DNA from 2 places in the Stenotrophomonas sp. 05N37 genome. Region 2 is predicted to be linked to the other one. Evidence: riboswitches for the same ligand, from Rfam matches in the RefSeq annotation. Region 2 holds a riboswitch; the other holds the start of a gene.
What was found. A riboswitch is a leader RNA that binds a small molecule or an ion and turns the genes downstream of it on or off. The one in region 2 is predicted to bind glycine.
Positions count from the first base shown of each region.

Region 1: another riboswitch for glycine. It lies ahead of AC1DGC_RS17485 (trimeric intracellular cation channel family protein); the one in region 2 lies ahead of gcvP (aminomethyl-transferring glycine dehydrogenase).

Region 1 is NZ_JBFTNG010000008.1:3,614-11,337, forward strand. Features, by position in the region: gene AC1DGC_RS17475 (MdtB/MuxB family multidrug efflux RND transporter permease subunit) at 1-1,716, opposite strand, end outside; gene AC1DGC_RS17480 (MdtA/MuxA family multidrug efflux RND transporter periplasmic adaptor subunit) at 1,713-2,867, opposite strand; gene AC1DGC_RS17485 (trimeric intracellular cation channel family protein) at 3,085-3,702, opposite strand; glycine riboswitch at 3,795-3,886, opposite strand; glycine riboswitch at 3,895-3,989, opposite strand; gene AC1DGC_RS17490 (GIY-YIG nuclease family protein) at 4,034-4,306, shown strand; gene AC1DGC_RS17495 (hypothetical protein) at 4,375-4,854, shown strand; gene AC1DGC_RS17500 (nuclear transport factor 2 family protein) at 4,886-5,332, shown strand; gene AC1DGC_RS17505 (hypothetical protein) at 5,392-5,532, shown strand; gene AC1DGC_RS17510 (NAD(P)/FAD-dependent oxidoreductase) at 5,529-6,848, opposite strand; gene AC1DGC_RS17515 (NYN domain-containing protein) at 7,011-7,724, shown strand, end outside.
Region 2 is NZ_JBFTNG010000001.1:703,966-711,689, reverse strand. Features, by position in the region: gene AC1DGC_RS03230 (amino acid permease) at 1-211, shown strand, start outside; gene gcvP (aminomethyl-transferring glycine dehydrogenase) at 1,259-4,153, opposite strand; glycine riboswitch at 4,242-4,343, opposite strand; gene AC1DGC_RS03220 (multidrug effflux MFS transporter) at 4,623-5,846, shown strand; gene AC1DGC_RS03215 (siderophore-interacting protein) at 6,010-6,903, shown strand; gene AC1DGC_RS03210 (hypothetical protein) at 6,983-7,375, shown strand.

The DNA of each region.
Region 1 (7,724 bases), on a different contig from region 2:
CTGCGGCGCCTCGCTGATGCCCTGGATCAAGCCGGCGTCCTGCACCGGGAAGAACCCCTTGGGCACCCACACGTACAGCGCCGCGGTGAGCAGCAGCGTGGCCACGGTGGCACCCAGCATCAGCGGCTGGCGCCGCAGCACCCACTGCAGCTGGCGGTCGTAGATCGCCACCACGCGGTCGAACAGGTCGCCCTGCTGCGCCGATTCCTGGCCGTCGGCATCACGGCGGGTGGCATGCCCGGCCTTGAGCAGTCGCGCGCACATCATCGGCGTCAGCGTCAGCGAGACCAGCAGCGAGATGCCGATCGCCACCGCCAGGGTGATCGCGAACTCGTGGAACAGCTTGCCCACCACGTCGGCCATGAACAGCAGCGGGATCAGCACCGCGATCAGCGACAGGGTCAGCGAGATCAATGTGAAGCCGATCTGGCGGGCGCCTTTCAGCGCGGCCTGCATCGGCGTGGCGCCGCGCTCGATGTGGCGGGCGATGTTTTCCAGCATCACGATCGCATCGTCCACCACGAAACCGGTGGCGATGGTCAGCGCCATCAGCGTGAGGTTGTTGAGCGAGAACCCGGCCAGCAGCATCACACCGAAGGTGCCCACCAGCGACAGCGGCACCGCGATGCTGGGAATGATGGTGGCCGGCAGGTTGCGCAGGAACACGAAGGTGACCATCACCACCAGCGCGATGGCGATCAGCAGCTCGTGCTGCACCCCGCGGATCGAGGCGCGGATCGATTCGGTGCGATCGCTCAGCACCGCCACGTCCACGCCCTTGGGCAGCGAGGCCTGCAGCTGCGGGAGCAATGCACGCACCTGGTCCACCACGGCGATCACGTTGGCCCCGGGCTGGCGCTGGATGTTGATCAGGACCGCGGGCGTGGTGCCCGACCACGCGGCCAGCTGGCGGTTTTCCGCGCCGTCTTCAATCGTGGCCACATCGCCCAGCCGCAGCGGCGCGCCGTCCTTGTAGGCCAGGATCAGCGCCTGGTATTCGGCCACCGAACGCATCTGATCGTTGGCATCGAGCATGATCGCGCGGGTGGGGCCGTCGAAGCTGCCCTTGGGCATGTTGACGTTGGCCGCCCCGATCGCGGTGCGGATGCTGGCCATGCTCAGCCCGTTGGCGGCCAGCGCCGACGGGTTCACCTGGATGCGTACTGCCGGGCGCTGCCCGCCGGCCAGGCTGACCAGGCCCACGCCCGGCAGCTGCGACAGGCGCTGGGCCATGCGCGTGTCCACCAGGTCGTGCACCTGCGGCAGCGACAGCCCCTGCGAGGTCACCGCCAGGGTCAGGATCGGGGTATCGGCCGGGTTGACCTTGCGGTACACCGGCGGCACCGGCAGGTCGTCGGGCAGGAAGCTGTCTGCGGCGTTGATGGCCGCCTGTACTTCCTGCTCGGCCACGCCGAGCGCGACCTCCAGCGAGAACTGCAGGGTGATCACCGAGGCGCCGCCCGAGCTGGTGGAGGACATCTGCTTCAGCCCGGGAATCTGCCCGAGCTGGCGCTCCAGCGGCGCGGTCACCGCGCTGGTGGTTACCCCCGGGCTGGCGCCGGGGTACAGCGTGGTGACCTGGATGATCGGGTAGTCCACCTGCGGCAGCGCCGCCACCGGCAGCAGCCGGTAGGCCATCACGCCGGACAGCAGCAGTGCCACCATCAGCAGCGTGGTGGCCACCGGGCGCTCGATGAAGACGCGCGACAGGTTCATGCGCCGGTCCGCGGCGGATCCTGGCTGACCACCTCCACCTTGGCGCCTTCGCGCAGGCCGTCGATGCCTTCCACCACCACCCGCTCGCCGGCCTTGAGGCCGTCGCGTACCGACACGCGCTCGCCATCGGCCGGGCCCAGCACCACGTTGCGCAGGTGCGAGGTGTTGTCCGGGGCAATCACGTACACATAGCTGCCCTTGCTGCCGAACTGCACGGCGGCATTGGGGATCACCACGGCATCGCTGCTGCTGACCTGCAGACGGATGTTGACGAACTGGTTGGGGAACAGCGCCTCGTCGGCGTTGGCGAACTGCGCGCGCAGCTTCAGCGTGCCGGTGGCGGTATCGATGCGGTTGTCCAGACTGGCGAGCACGCCGTCGCCCAGCGCCGTGCGCTCCTCGCGGTCCCAGGCTTCCACGGTCAGGTCGGGCGTGGCGCGCACGGCCGCCACCACGGCCGGCAGGTCCGGCTCGGGCACGGTGAACAGCACGCTGATCGGCGTGGTCTGGGTGATGGTGGCCAACGGTTCGCTGTCGCTGCTGCGCACCAGGTTGCCCACGTCCACGTTGCGCAGGCCCATGCGCCCGGCCACCGGCGCGGTGATGCGGGTGTACTGCAGCTGCAGGCGGGCTTCATCCACCGCGGCCTGGTCGGTCTGGCGCCGGCCCTGCAGCTGGCGCACCTTGCTCTGCTGGTCGCTCAGGTCCTGCGCGGAGACGAAGTGCTTGGCCTGCAGTTCGCTGTAACGGTTGAGCTGGGTCTGCGCGTTGTCCAGTTCGGCCAGGTTCTGCTGCTGGGTGCCCAGCGCACGCGCCAGCGCCACCTGGTACGGGCGCGGGTCGATCTCGGCAATCAGGTCGCCGGCCTTGACGTGTTCACCCTCGCGGAAGGACAGCCGCAGCAGCTCGCCATCCACGCGACTGCGCAGGCTCACCGTGTGCAACGGGGTGACCGTGCCCAGTGCCTTCAGGCGCACCACCAGGTCGTCGCGCACCACCGTGGCCACGCGCACCGGGGTGGCGTTGGCGGCAGGCGCGGGATCGGCGGCGGGGGCGGGCGACAGGGCCCGCCAGGCGATCACGGCGGCGGCCAGCACGGCCAGGACCAACAGCGGTTTCAACAGACGGCGGCGCGGCGGCGAAGCAGACATGGGCATCCTGCGCGCAAGCCCAACAGCCGGCGCGTCCATGGTGTACCGGCCCGTGGGGGCAGGTGAGGCGAAATGGGGGTTGTCTGGCGGGGCCGCTGGTCGAATGCCGCAGCGTGGCTGGATGCCGTCCCGGGAGGGGCGGGGGCGCCATGGTACCGCGAGAGGCCTGCCGCGTTCACATGACCTTGGTCATGGAAGAGTGCATTGAACGTGCCGTTCAATGCACCTCGTCGCGGTACACGAACTTCGGCATTTCCCACTTGAAGTGGATCGCCAGCAGGCGCAGCAGGAAGCCACCGCCCAGGCACCACAGCGTGGCCGCGTTGAGCGATACGCCCAGCTCCAGCAGGCCCAGGTACGCCGCACCGGTGAACAGCGTGATCACCGCATACAGTTCCTTCTGGAAGATCAGCGGCACCTCATTGCACAGCACATCGCGCAGCACGCCGCCGAAGGCGCCGGTCAACATGCCCGCGATCAGCACGATCGGCGCGGCGTGGCCGGCATCGCGCGCCACCGCACAGCCGATCAGGGTGAAACAGATCAGCCCCAGTCCATCCAATACCAGGAACGTGCGGCGGAAGTGGTGCATCCAGCGCGCCACCCAGGTGGCGATCAAGGCCGCGCAGATGGTGAACCCCAGGTACTCCGGGTGCTTCACCCAGCCCAGCGGGTAGTGGCCCAGCACGATGTCGCGCAGCGAGCCTCCGCCCAGTGCGGTGACGCAGGCGATGATGACCACGCCGAACAGGTCCATGCGTCGGCGCCCGGCGGAGAGCGCGCCGGTCATGGCTTCGGCGGAGATGGCGATGAGGTAGATCAGGGAGAGCAGCATGGGAAAGCATCCGGACGCGTCAGGCGGGGGACGGCAACACGCACCCGGCACACCAGCGCAGGGCACTGTCGTGGGGGTGGGGAAACCGTTGCCGCTCCCGCTGTCCTTTTGCCTGAGAGTTCAGTGGCCAAGGCCACGTGCCCCTTCGGCGGGTCATTGAAGACCTCTCTCCAGATCGGCGTACTGGATGCATGGTTGGTGGCGTATCGAACCACCGGCCTGAGCGATTATGGGAGCCTGCGCCTTCGGCGGGTGCCAGCGTGGCACCTCTCTCCTGCATCCGGGGCGGATTCTAGCAGCCAGCGGCCGCGCCCCGGTGGATAATCCCGGTATGCCCGCTGAACCCGCCCCCTGGTACGTCTACCTGCTGGAATGCCGCAATGGCAGCTACTACGCCGGCATCAGCAACGACGTGGACGCGCGCTTCCAGGCCCACCTGGCCGGCAAGGGGGCCCGGTACACGCGCGCCAACCCGCCGCTGAAGCTGCTGGCCATGCGCGCCTATCCGGACCGGGCGGCCGCCTCCCGGGCCGAATGGCAGCTCAAGCGCCAGCCACGCGCGCACAAACTGGCCTGGTTGCAGGCGGCAGACACCTCGTCCTGAGGGTGCGTCGGTACTGGTTGGGGGCTGCAAGGTAGGCCACAATCGGCCACCACGCGGAGGGAACCGGGATGTTCGATCTCCATCGCAGACGGCTTGCCTGGCTGCGCGCGGCCATGTCCCGCCCACCGGCCCTGCGCCGGTCGCCGGGCCGGGACGACGCGCCACCCGCAGCGACGGCGGCGTACTCGCCAGCGCTGCGCCACGGCGAGAGCGGCACCGCCGACGCATTCCGCGCCAGGCTCGCCGCCGATGCCGTGGAGCGCGCGCGCATTCGCCTCGATCCGACCCACGTGCCAGTCGAACTCCGGGGCATCATGCCGCTGGCCGAGTACTGGGGCATCTGCGACGACGCCATCCGCGAAGGGATGCAGGACGCGGAAAGCCAGGCGAGCAAGGAGGCGATGGCCGACGCGGTGAACCCGCACAACGCGACGATTACCGCCTGGCTGGACAGCCGGCCGGTGGGCGGGCTGATGAGCGACGAAGCCGCCGCCTTCACCTACCTGCAGCTGGGCCTGACCGAACTGGCGCTGTTCCGCGAGGAATGAGCTGCTCCACCTACCCGAGGGACACCCTGCGATGACCCCGCTTGCCCTGCTGCTCGCCGTTGCCGGCGCTACGAACCCTGCCGCCCCCGTCATCGATCCGGCTACGCGTGCCGCGATTGAAGCCACCTGCCTGGACTACGTGGACGGCCAGCTCGAGGGTGACCCGGCCCGCGTGGCGCGCTCGCTGCACCCGGACCTGGCCAAGCGCGCGATCCTCGGCGATACCCCGGATGAGCGCCTCGGCCTGCGCCGGATGTCGAAGGAGGAGCTGGTTGAACTCACCCGGCAGGGCGCGTTGAAAACCCCCAAGGTCCAGTGGAACCGCCGCTGCACGCTGCTCGACGTTACCGGCAACGCCGCCTCGGTGCGGCTGGAAACGCCGTGGTTCGTGGACTACTTCCACATGGGCCGGTTCGGCGAGCGCTGGGTCATCGTCAATGCGCTGTGGTACAGCAAGCCCAAGGCAACAGCCAAGTGACGACGACGCACCCCGCCACTGAGTGGGGGTATCGATTCGGGCCAAACGAGCTCGACGCCGTGCTGCAGACGCGGCCGGAGGTGCGCTACGACTACTTCGTCAAACGCGTGGCCGATGGGGAAGGAGTCTGGGGCCTGCGCAGTGCCGAGGGCTGGGACGACGCCCGCGCGGCGCCCCATGCAGCGGCACCGCAGCGCTAGCGGGGTGGTGTCGTGTCAGCTTCCACCTGTGGGGCCGGCGCTCGTGCGCGGCGGTCCTCCCGGTCATCCCCGAAAATGATCCGCGCGCTGCGCTGGTAGCTCCAATACGCCACCGCCCAGTTGAGCAGCACCACGATGCGGTTGCGGAAACCGATCAGAAAGAACACGTGCGCGGCCAGCCAGAACCACCAGGCCAGCACGCCGGACAGCTGCAGCTTGCCCAGGTGCACGATGGCCGCCATGCGCCCGATCGTGGCCAGGTTGCCGAAATCCTGGTACTTGAACGGGCCCGGCGCCGGTTTGTTTTCCAGCCGCGCACGGATGATCGCGGCCACGTGCTTGCCCATCTGCTTGGCGGCCGGGGCCACCCCCGGCACCGGCTTGCCGTCGGCCTGGTTGAGCGCGGCCAGGTCACCGGCGACGAAGACGTCCGGGTAGCCCTCCAGGGTCAGGTCCGGCTGCACCGGCACGCGGCCGGCGCGGTCCAGCGGCACCTCCAGCGTGCGTGCCAACGGCGAGGCCGCGACACCGGCGGCCCACACCACGGTGCGCGCCGGAACGAACTGGTTGCCCAGCTGGAAGCCGTCGCCGTTGATGTCGCTGACCGGCGTGCCGGTGAGCACTTCCACGCCCAGCTTTTTCAGCTGGCGGCGTGCCTTCAGCGAGAGCACCTCCGGGAAGGTGGACAGCACGCGGGGGCCGGCTTCCACCAGGCGCACCTTGGCGCTGGCCGGGTCGATATGGCGGAACTCGTTGCGCAGGGTGTGGCGGGCGATCTCGGCCAGGGTGCCGGCCAGCTCCACGCCGGTGGGGCCACCCCCCACCACGGCGAAGCTCAGCCATGCCGCCTTGCGTGCGGGGTCCGGTTCGGCTTCGGCGCGCTCGAAGGCCAGCAGCAGTTTGCGGCGCAGCGCGATCGCATCGTCCAGGGTCTTCAGGCCGGGCGCATCGGCGGCCCATTCGTCGTGGCCGAAGTAGGCGTGGGTGGCGCCGGTGCACAGCATCAAGGTGTCATAGCCAAGCTGGCTGCCGTCGGCCAGGGTGATCTGGCGGGCGTGTTTGTCGATCGACGTCACTTCGCCAAGGCGCACTTCCACGTTGCGCTGCTCGCCAAGGATGTGGCGCAGCGGTGCGGCGATATCCGGCGCGGACAGGCCGGCGGTGGCGACCTGGTACAGCAGCGGTTGGAACAGGTGGTGGTTGCGGCGATCCACCAGGGTGATGCGGACAGGCGCGTTGGCCAGGGCGCGGGTGGCCCAAAGGCCGGCGAAACCACCACCGATGATGACCAGGTGGGGCAGGGGATCGCGGGTCATGCAAGGACTCCTTGGCGGGGGCCGGCCGTCCGGCCCCATGGGTTCATGGTCGACGCGACCTATCGTCGCACGTGAAGCAGGGTATTCACGCCGATGACAGATACTGGGTTCAGGGGCCATCGCGCTTGCCGGTGGCCGTGTCCATTCGCTGTGGAGGCCGACATGACCGAACCGGAAAAGCGCATCGCCCTGTTGATCGATGCCGACAACGCACCCTCGTCCAAGATCGACGTGGTGCTGGCCGAAGTGGCCCGCTATGGCGTGGCCAACGTGCGCCGTGCCTACGGCAACTGGAAGAGCCCGCGGCTGAAAGGCTGGGAGTCGGTGCTGCACGCGTACGCGATCCGCCCCATCCAGCAGTTCGCCTACAGCCGTGGCAAGAATGCCTCGGACATGGCGATGGTGATCGATGCGATGGACATGCTCTACGCACGCAACCTGGATGGCTTTGCGATTGTCTCCAGCGATGCCGACTTCACCCCGCTGGTGATGCGCCTGCTCACCGATGGGGTCAAGGTGTACGGGTTTGGCGAAAAGAAAACCCCGGAGCCGTTCGTCAACGCCTGCTCCAAGTTCACCTACCTCGAAGCGCTGGGCCAGGGCCACGCCACCGACCCGGAAGTGGAGCAGGACAACGAGGAAACCCGCCCGCGCAAGAGTGGCCCGGAGCTGCGCAGCGACACCCGGCTGGTGCAGATGCTGCGCCGTGCGGTGACCTCGGCCGAAGCCGAGGATGGCTGGTCGCACCTGGGGCCGGTCGGCAGCCAGATCGGCAACCAGGCCTCGTTCGATTCGCGCAATTACGGGTACGGCAAGCTCAGCGAACTGCTGGCGGCGACCGGGCTGTTCGAGATGAAGAAGGACGGCAAGTCCACC
Region 2 (7,724 bases):
CAACCGCGACGGCACCCGCCTGCCGTTCCGCATGGCCGGCTACCCGTACCTCACCGTGATCGGCCTGGGCGTGCTCGCGCTGATCTTCGGCCTGCTGCTCTCCGAATCGCACACCCGCCTGCAGTTCCTGTCGATGGCCGCGCTGACCGCGGTGATCGCGATCAGCAGCGAAATCGCCCGACGCGTGCGCCGAAAGAACGGCGAGGCCTGACGCACCGGCCGCCGCCCATGGCTCGTGGCTCGTGGCGTCCCACGGTGGATCCACGCCAATGACCGCGACGTAAAAAACCGTAGATCCACGCCATGCGTGGATACGGCCCCAGCAATGATCCGCGACGTAAAAGCACCGTAGATCCACGCCATGCGTGGATACGGCCCCAGCAATGACCCGCGACGTAAAAACACCGTAGATCCACGCCATGCGTGGATACCGCGCGCAGCGCGGCAAAGCCAGCCGAAGCCCGGCGACCGCGGCGCCACCGAACCGCCCGACGTTCACCCCAGCCGAAGAAGACCGCCCGGGTTCATGACGCCGGAACGGAGAGCATCCACGCATGGCGTGGATCTACGATTGGATCCGCATACATACCGCCCAGCCAAAATCCCATGACGTTCCACCGTAGATCCACGCGTGGACCCACGATCGCATCCGCGTGCCTACACGCCCCAGCAATGACCCACGACGTAAAAACCCCGTAGATCCACGCCATGCGTGGATACAGCGCGCAGCGCGGCAAAGCCCGCCGAAGCCGCGTGGCCACGGCGCAATCAACCCGCCCGACGTTCAACCCCGGCCGAAGAAGACCGTCCGGGTTCATGGCGCCGGAACGGAGAGCATCCACGCATGGCGTGGATCTACGATTGATCCGCGTCCATACGGCCCCGCCAATGACCCGCGACGTTCCACCGTAGATCCACGCCATGCGTGGATACCGCGCGCAGCGCGGCAAAGCCCACCGAAGCCCGGCGACCACGGCGAAACCAACCCGTCCGACGTTCACCCCCAGCCGAAGAAGACCGACCGGGTTCATGGCGCCGGAACGAAGCGCATCCACGCATGGCGTGGATCATGATCGATCTGTGTGGATACCGCCCGAACAATGACCCGCGACGTAAAAACACCGTAGATCCACGCCATGCGTGGATACCGCGCGCAGCGCGGCAAACCCCCTCCGCAGCACACGACCCACGCACCGCCCCGCAACAAAAAACGGCCCGCTTGCGCGGGCCGTCCTTCGTTGCAGCCGGGCGGGGTGGCTCAGACCTCCACGCCCTCGTCTTCCTTGTACGCATCCACCGGGATGCACGCACACATCACGTTCTTGTCGCCGTACACGTTGTCCACGCGCGCCACCGGCGGCCAGTACTTCTGCTGGCGCAGGCTCGCCAGCGGGAAGGCCGCCAGCTCGCGCGGGTAGGCGTGCGCCCACTCGCTGGCCGACACCGCGGTGGCGGTGTGCGGGGCGTGCTTGAGCGGGTTGTCCTCGCGGTCCAGGCGGCCGTCCTCGATCGCGGCAATCTCTTCGCGGATCTGGATCATCGCGTTGATGAAGCGGTCCAGCTCGTGCAGCGATTCGCTCTCGGTCGGTTCCACCATCAGCGTGCCGGCGACCGGGAAGCTCAGGGTCGGGGCATGGAAGCCGAAATCGATCAGGCGCTTGGCCACGTCCTCGGCGCCGATGCCGGAGGTCTTCTCCAGCGGTCGCACGTCCAGGATGCACTCGTGCGCCACCAGCCCGTTGCGGCCGGTGTACAGGGTCTTGAAGTGCGGGGCCAGGCGCTTGGCGATGTAGTTGGCGTTGAGCAGCGCGACCTGGGTCGCCTTGCGCAGGCCGGCGGTGCCCATCAGGGTGATGTACATCCAGCTGATCGGCAGGATCGAGGCGCTGCCGAAGCTGGCCGCGCTGACCATGCCGACATCGCCTTCGCCGCCCAGCACCTTGGGCAGGAACGGGGCGAGGTGCGACTTGACCGCACACGGGCCCACGCCCGGGCCGCCGCCGCCGTGCGGGATGCAGAAGGTCTTGTGCAGGTTCAGGTGCGACACGTCCGAGCCCCACTTGCCGGGCTTGGCCACGCCGACCAGGGCGTTCATGTTGGCGCCGTCGGTGTACACCTGGCCGCCGTGCTTGTGCACGATCTCGCAGATGTCCACCACCTCTTCCTCGAACACGCCGTGCGTGGACGGGTAGGTGATCATCAGCGCGGCCAGGCGGTCGCTGTACTTCTCCGCATTGACGCGGATGTCATCCAGGTCGACGTTGCCGTTGGCATCGGTCTTGGTCACCACGACCTTCATGCCGCACATCTGCGCCGAGGCGGGGTTGGTGCCGTGCGCCGAATCCGGAATCAGGCAGACATCGCGGTGGCCTTCGCCGCGCGAGCGGTGGTAGGCGCGGATCGCCAGCAGGCCGGCGTACTCGCCCTGCGCGCCGGAGTTCGGCTGCAGGCTCACCGCGTCATAGCCGGTGCACTCCACCAGCATCGCTTCCAGCCCGTCGATCAGTTCCTTGTAGCCGGTGGCCTGGTCGGCCGGGGCCAGCGGGTGGATGTTGGCGAACTCCGGCCAGGTCACCGGGATCATCTCGGCGGTGGCGTTGAGCTTCATGGTGCAGCTGCCCAGCGGGATCATGGTGCGATCCATCGCCAGGTCCTTGTCCGCCAGCGAACGCAGGTAACGCAGCAGTTCGTGCTCGCTGTGGTGGGTGTTGAACACCGGGTGGGTCAGGAAGGCGCTGGTGCGCACCAGGCCGGCCGGCAGTGCATCGGCGGTGGCCGCATCGAGCGCCTCCACATCGACGCTGGCACCGAACAGCTCGCCCAGCGCGATGATGTCGGCGCGGGTGGTCGTTTCATCCAGGCTGATGCCGACCGCGTCGCTGTCGATCGCGCGCAGGTTGATGCGCGCGGCCGCGGCCTTGGCGTGGATCGCCTTGGCGTCGATGCCCTTGACGTGCAGGGTGTCGAAGAAGTGTTCACCCACGTTGACGCCGGCGCCGCGCAGTGCCGCGGCCAGGATCGCGGCCAGGCGGTGCGTGCGGCGGGCGATGCGGGTCAGGCCGTCCGGGCCGTGGTAAACGGCATACATCGAGGCCATTACCGCCAGCAGCACCTGCGCGGTGCAGATGTTGGAGGTGGCCTTCTCGCGACGGATGTGCTGCTCGCGCGTCTGCAGGGTGAGGCGGTAGGCAGGATTGCCCTGCGCATCCACCGACACGCCGATCAGGCGGCCCGGCATCGAGCGCTTGTAGGCGTCGCGGCAGGCCATGAAGGCGGCATGCGGGCCGCCGAAACCGAACGGCACGCCGAAACGCTGCGAGTTGCCGACCACGATGTCCGCGCCCCATTCGCCGGGCGCGGCGATCAGGGTCAGCGCGAGCAGATCGGTGGCCACGGCCACCAGGCCGCCACGCGCGTGCACGGCATCGGCCAGTGCCTTGTAGTCGCCGATATGGCCGAAGGTGTCCGGGTACTGCAGCAGCACGCCGTAGGCTTCGGCGTCCATCGCCTCGGCCGGGGTGCCCACGCGCAGCACGATGCCGAGCGGTTCTGCGCGGGTGCGCAGCAGTTCCAGCGTCTGCGGGTGCACGGCGTCGTGCACGAAGAAGGTGTCGGACTTGCTCTTGGCCGAGCGCTTGGCCAGGGTCATCGCTTCGGCGGCGGCGGTGGCTTCATCCAGCAGCGAGGCGTTGGCGATCTCCATGCCGGTCAGGTCGGCGCACAGGGTCTGGAAGTTGATCAGCGCTTCCATGCGGCCCTGCGAAATCTCGGCCTGGTACGGGGTGTAGGCGGTGTACCACGCCGGGTTCTCCAGCACGTTGCGCAGGATGACGTTCGGGGTGAGCGTGCCGTAGTAGCCCTGGCCGATGAAGGTGCGGAACACCTGGTTCTTGTCGGCGATGGCGCGGATCTTGGCCAGCGCCTGCACTTCGGTCAGCGACTCGGGCAGGTCCAGCGGTGCCGGCGACTTGATCCCGGCCGGGACGATCGCATCGGTCAGCGCGTCCAGCGAGGCGTGGCCGACCACGTCGAGCATCTGCGCGATTTCGGCGTCGTTGGGGCCGATGTGGCGTTCGACGAACGCGTGGCTGTGTTCAAGCTCGCGCAGGGTAGGGGCACGCTGGGCGGAGGTATTCGGGGACATGGCTGGCATCTCGGAGAGTGGGCACGCACGTTCGGAAGGCGGCCGGGTCGAGGTGCTTCGCAGACGCGCGCGAACCACCGGACCTTGCGGTCTTCCTGGGTGCCCCTCTGTCCTTTTGCCTGAGAGTTTAAAAGCGCGCATCTGCGTGCTTCGTGCCCCTTCGGCGCCGGCAGTGGCCGGTCTCTCCAGAGTTTTGCTGCGGGTGGTATCGGGCCTGAGCGATTACGGGCGTTGCGCCTTCGGCAGCGGGTGTCCGCTTCTCCCACCATGGTGCCAGGCGATTATAGCCCAGCGTCCCCGCCGGCAACGGCCTTATGGCACATGAATGAGGGCCGCCGGAGCTGCGTCGATGGCCTTGTCGGCATGGTACCGGGGCCGGCAAAGGCCTATCATGGCCGGATCCTCGTATTCATCTGGCGCCGCCCGTTCCGGGCTGGCGCCCGCCGTGCGTTCACGCATGGCCCAGACGGAAGACCGCATGACGCCCGCCTCGCCCTCGACCCGCCGCCTGGCCCTGCTGCTCGCAGGCCTGGCGATGTTCGGTCCGTTCTCCATCGACACCATTTTCCCGGCCTTCCTGCTGCTCGGCGAGCGCATGCAGGTCGACCAGGTGGCGGTGCAGCAGACCATCAGCGTGTACCTGCTGTTCTACGGCCTGATGAGCCTGGCCCACGGCCCGTTGTCCGATGCGTTTGGGCGCAGGCGGGTGATCATCGGTGGGCTGGTGCTGTTCATCGGTGCCTCGATCGGCTGCGCGCTGTCGCGCGACATGACCACGCTGCTGGTGTTCCGCGCGCTGCAGGGCGTCACCGCGGGGGTCGGGGTGATCGTCGGCCGCGCGGTGATCCGCGACCTGTACCACGGGGCCGACGCGCAGCGGCTGATGAGCCAGGTGTCGATGATCTTCGGCGTCGCCCCGGCAATCGCGCCGATCATCGGCGGCTGGATCCTGCTCGGCGGCGGCGACTGGCCGCTGATCTTCTGGTTCCTGGTGCTGTTCGGCGTGGTCCTGCTGCTCGCCACCGGCAAGTGGCTGCCGGAAACCCACCCGGTGGAGGCGCGCACGCCGCTGTCGATGCGCGAACTGCTGCGCAGCTATGTGCGGATGGGCTCCAACCCGCGCCTGCTGCGCCTGGCCGCCGCCGGTGCATTCAATTTCTCCGGCATCTTCCTGTACATCGCCTCGGCGCCGGTGTTCGTGATGCAGCACCTCAAGCTGGGCGAGGGCGGCTTTGCGTGGCTGTTCATTCCCACCATTGGCGGCATGACGATGGGCTCGTTCCTGTCCGGTCGCATGGCCGGGCGCCTCACCGCGCAGCGCCAGATCGCGATCGGCTTCGGCCTGTGCGCGGTGTCGGCGCTGCTCAACCTGGGCTACGTGTTCTCGGTGCCGCAGATCATGCTGCCGTGGGCCGTGCTGCCGATCTTCCTCGGCGGCGTCGGCATGGCGCTGATCTTCCCGATCCTGGCGCTGGCGGTGCTGGACATGTACCCGCACCAGCGCGGGTTGGCCTCGTCGATGCAGATGTTCATCCAGTTGATGATCAACACCGTGGTGGCCGGCGTGGTCTCGCCGCTGCTCAGCGCCAGGCCGGTGCATCTGGCGCTGGGTTACGCCGGCTTCTTCGCCATCGGCGCCTCGTTCTGGTACTGGGAACGGCACCGCGAGCGGCGTCGCGACGTGCTCACCCCGATCGAGTAAGCCGCGTGCACGCCACGCGTGCGCGCCGTGCACGCGTGGCGAGGCCGGCATTGCCACGCCGCGGCACCGGCGTATCCTGTGCGCTCGCCAGCCAGTTCGTGTACCACGACAGCCAATACGCTCCCCTGCGGACCCCGTGTCCGCCGCACTCCAGGGTGATTGCATGGCTGCACAGCCGACCTACCGCCTGTTCGACGTCGCGCTCAAGCAGCGCACCGTCCTTTCCCCGTCGCTGACCCGCATGGTCTTTGCCGCGCCCGACGTGGCCAACATGAAGACCGAGGGGCCTGACCAGCGCATCAAGGTGTTTTTCCCGTTGCCCGGCCAGGAGGCGCCCGACGTGCCGCAGGGCGCGGACTGGTACGCCCGCTACCGCGCGCTCCCCGAGGGCGAGCGCGCGCCGATGCGCACCTACACCCTCCGTGCGCTGCGCCCCGAACTGGGCGAGGTGGACGTCGATTTCGTCCTGCACGGCGAGACCGGCCCCGCATCGCGTTGGGCCATGCACGCCCGCATCGGCGACCGCATCGGCCTGCTGGCGCCGGACGCGCAGGTGGCCGAAAGCAGCCAGGGCTGCGAATGGAAGCCGCCGGCCGGCGTGCGACGCGTCCTGCTGGTGGCCGACGACACCGCATTGCCGGCCGTGGCCGGGATCCTCGAGGCGCTCGCGCAGTGGCCGCATCCGCCGCAGGTGCAGGCGTTCCTGGAAGTGCAGCACGAGGCCGACGTGCTGCCGCTGGCGGCCCCGCGGGGGGCGCAGTTGTTCTGGCTGGTACGCGAGGGCGCCGCGCACGGGCAGCGGCTGCAGGAGGCGGTGCGCGCGCGGATCGGGCCCGCCGCAACCCGCAGCGCCGACCAGACGCTGGCCGAGATCGACATCGACCAGGACATCCTCTGGGAGCAGGCCAGTGCCGAAGCCACCGGCCTGTACGCCTGGGTGGCAGGGGAGGCCGGCGCGGTGATGGCCATCCGCCGCCATCTGGTGAAGGACTGCGGCATCGACAAACGGTCCATCACGTTCATGGGCTATTGGCGCCACGGCAAGGTCCTCGACTGAGCCGTCAGGGCCAGCATCGGCGGGCCCGCCAGGGCCCGTGCGGTATCCTTGGCGCTTTGCCGCAGTCCGGATTTCCCCCATGTCCACCACCTCCAAACTGCGCCGCGACATCCGCCGGCGCCGCGAAACCCAGGCCGCCAACCGCGAGCAGGCCAACGCCACGCCGGTCGAACCGCATGCGGAACTGCGCGACCAGCAGCGCACGCTGCTGGCCGGCATCGTCCGCCGGGATGGCGAGTGGGTGCTGGGCATGGATGGCCGTATCGCCGGCCAGACCCCCAGTGCAGCGCGGGTGCTGGCCTTGATCATGCAGGCCGCCGAACTGCACGAACGCGAAGGCACGCCGGTGCGACTGGTGTATTCCGATGCCTTGAAGGATGCCGCGCATGCCGAAGCAACGGCCGACGGCAAGGATTTCGAGCAGTTCAAGGTGGAGCTTGCCGCCAGCCTGAAGCGCCCGGCGCATTCCTGAGCGGGCGCCACGCCATGCGTGGGTGCCTGTAGTGCCGATGACGCCTGATGCGCGGTACGGGTCGCGTGTTGCGCGTTGCGCGTTGCGCGTTGCCGAGCATGGCTCGGCACTACAGATTCGATAGCATCCGTAGAGCCACGCCATGCGTGGCTGCTTTTCGTGCCGATGCGGATGACGTCTGAGGCCTGACGTACGGTGCGGGTTGCGCGTTGCCGAGCATGGCTCGGCACTACAGATTCGATAGCACCCGTAGAGCCACGCCATGCGTGGCTGCCTTTCGCGCCGATGACGATGACGTCTGAGGCCTGCCGTGCGTTGCGCATTGCACGTTGCCGAGCATGGCTCGGCA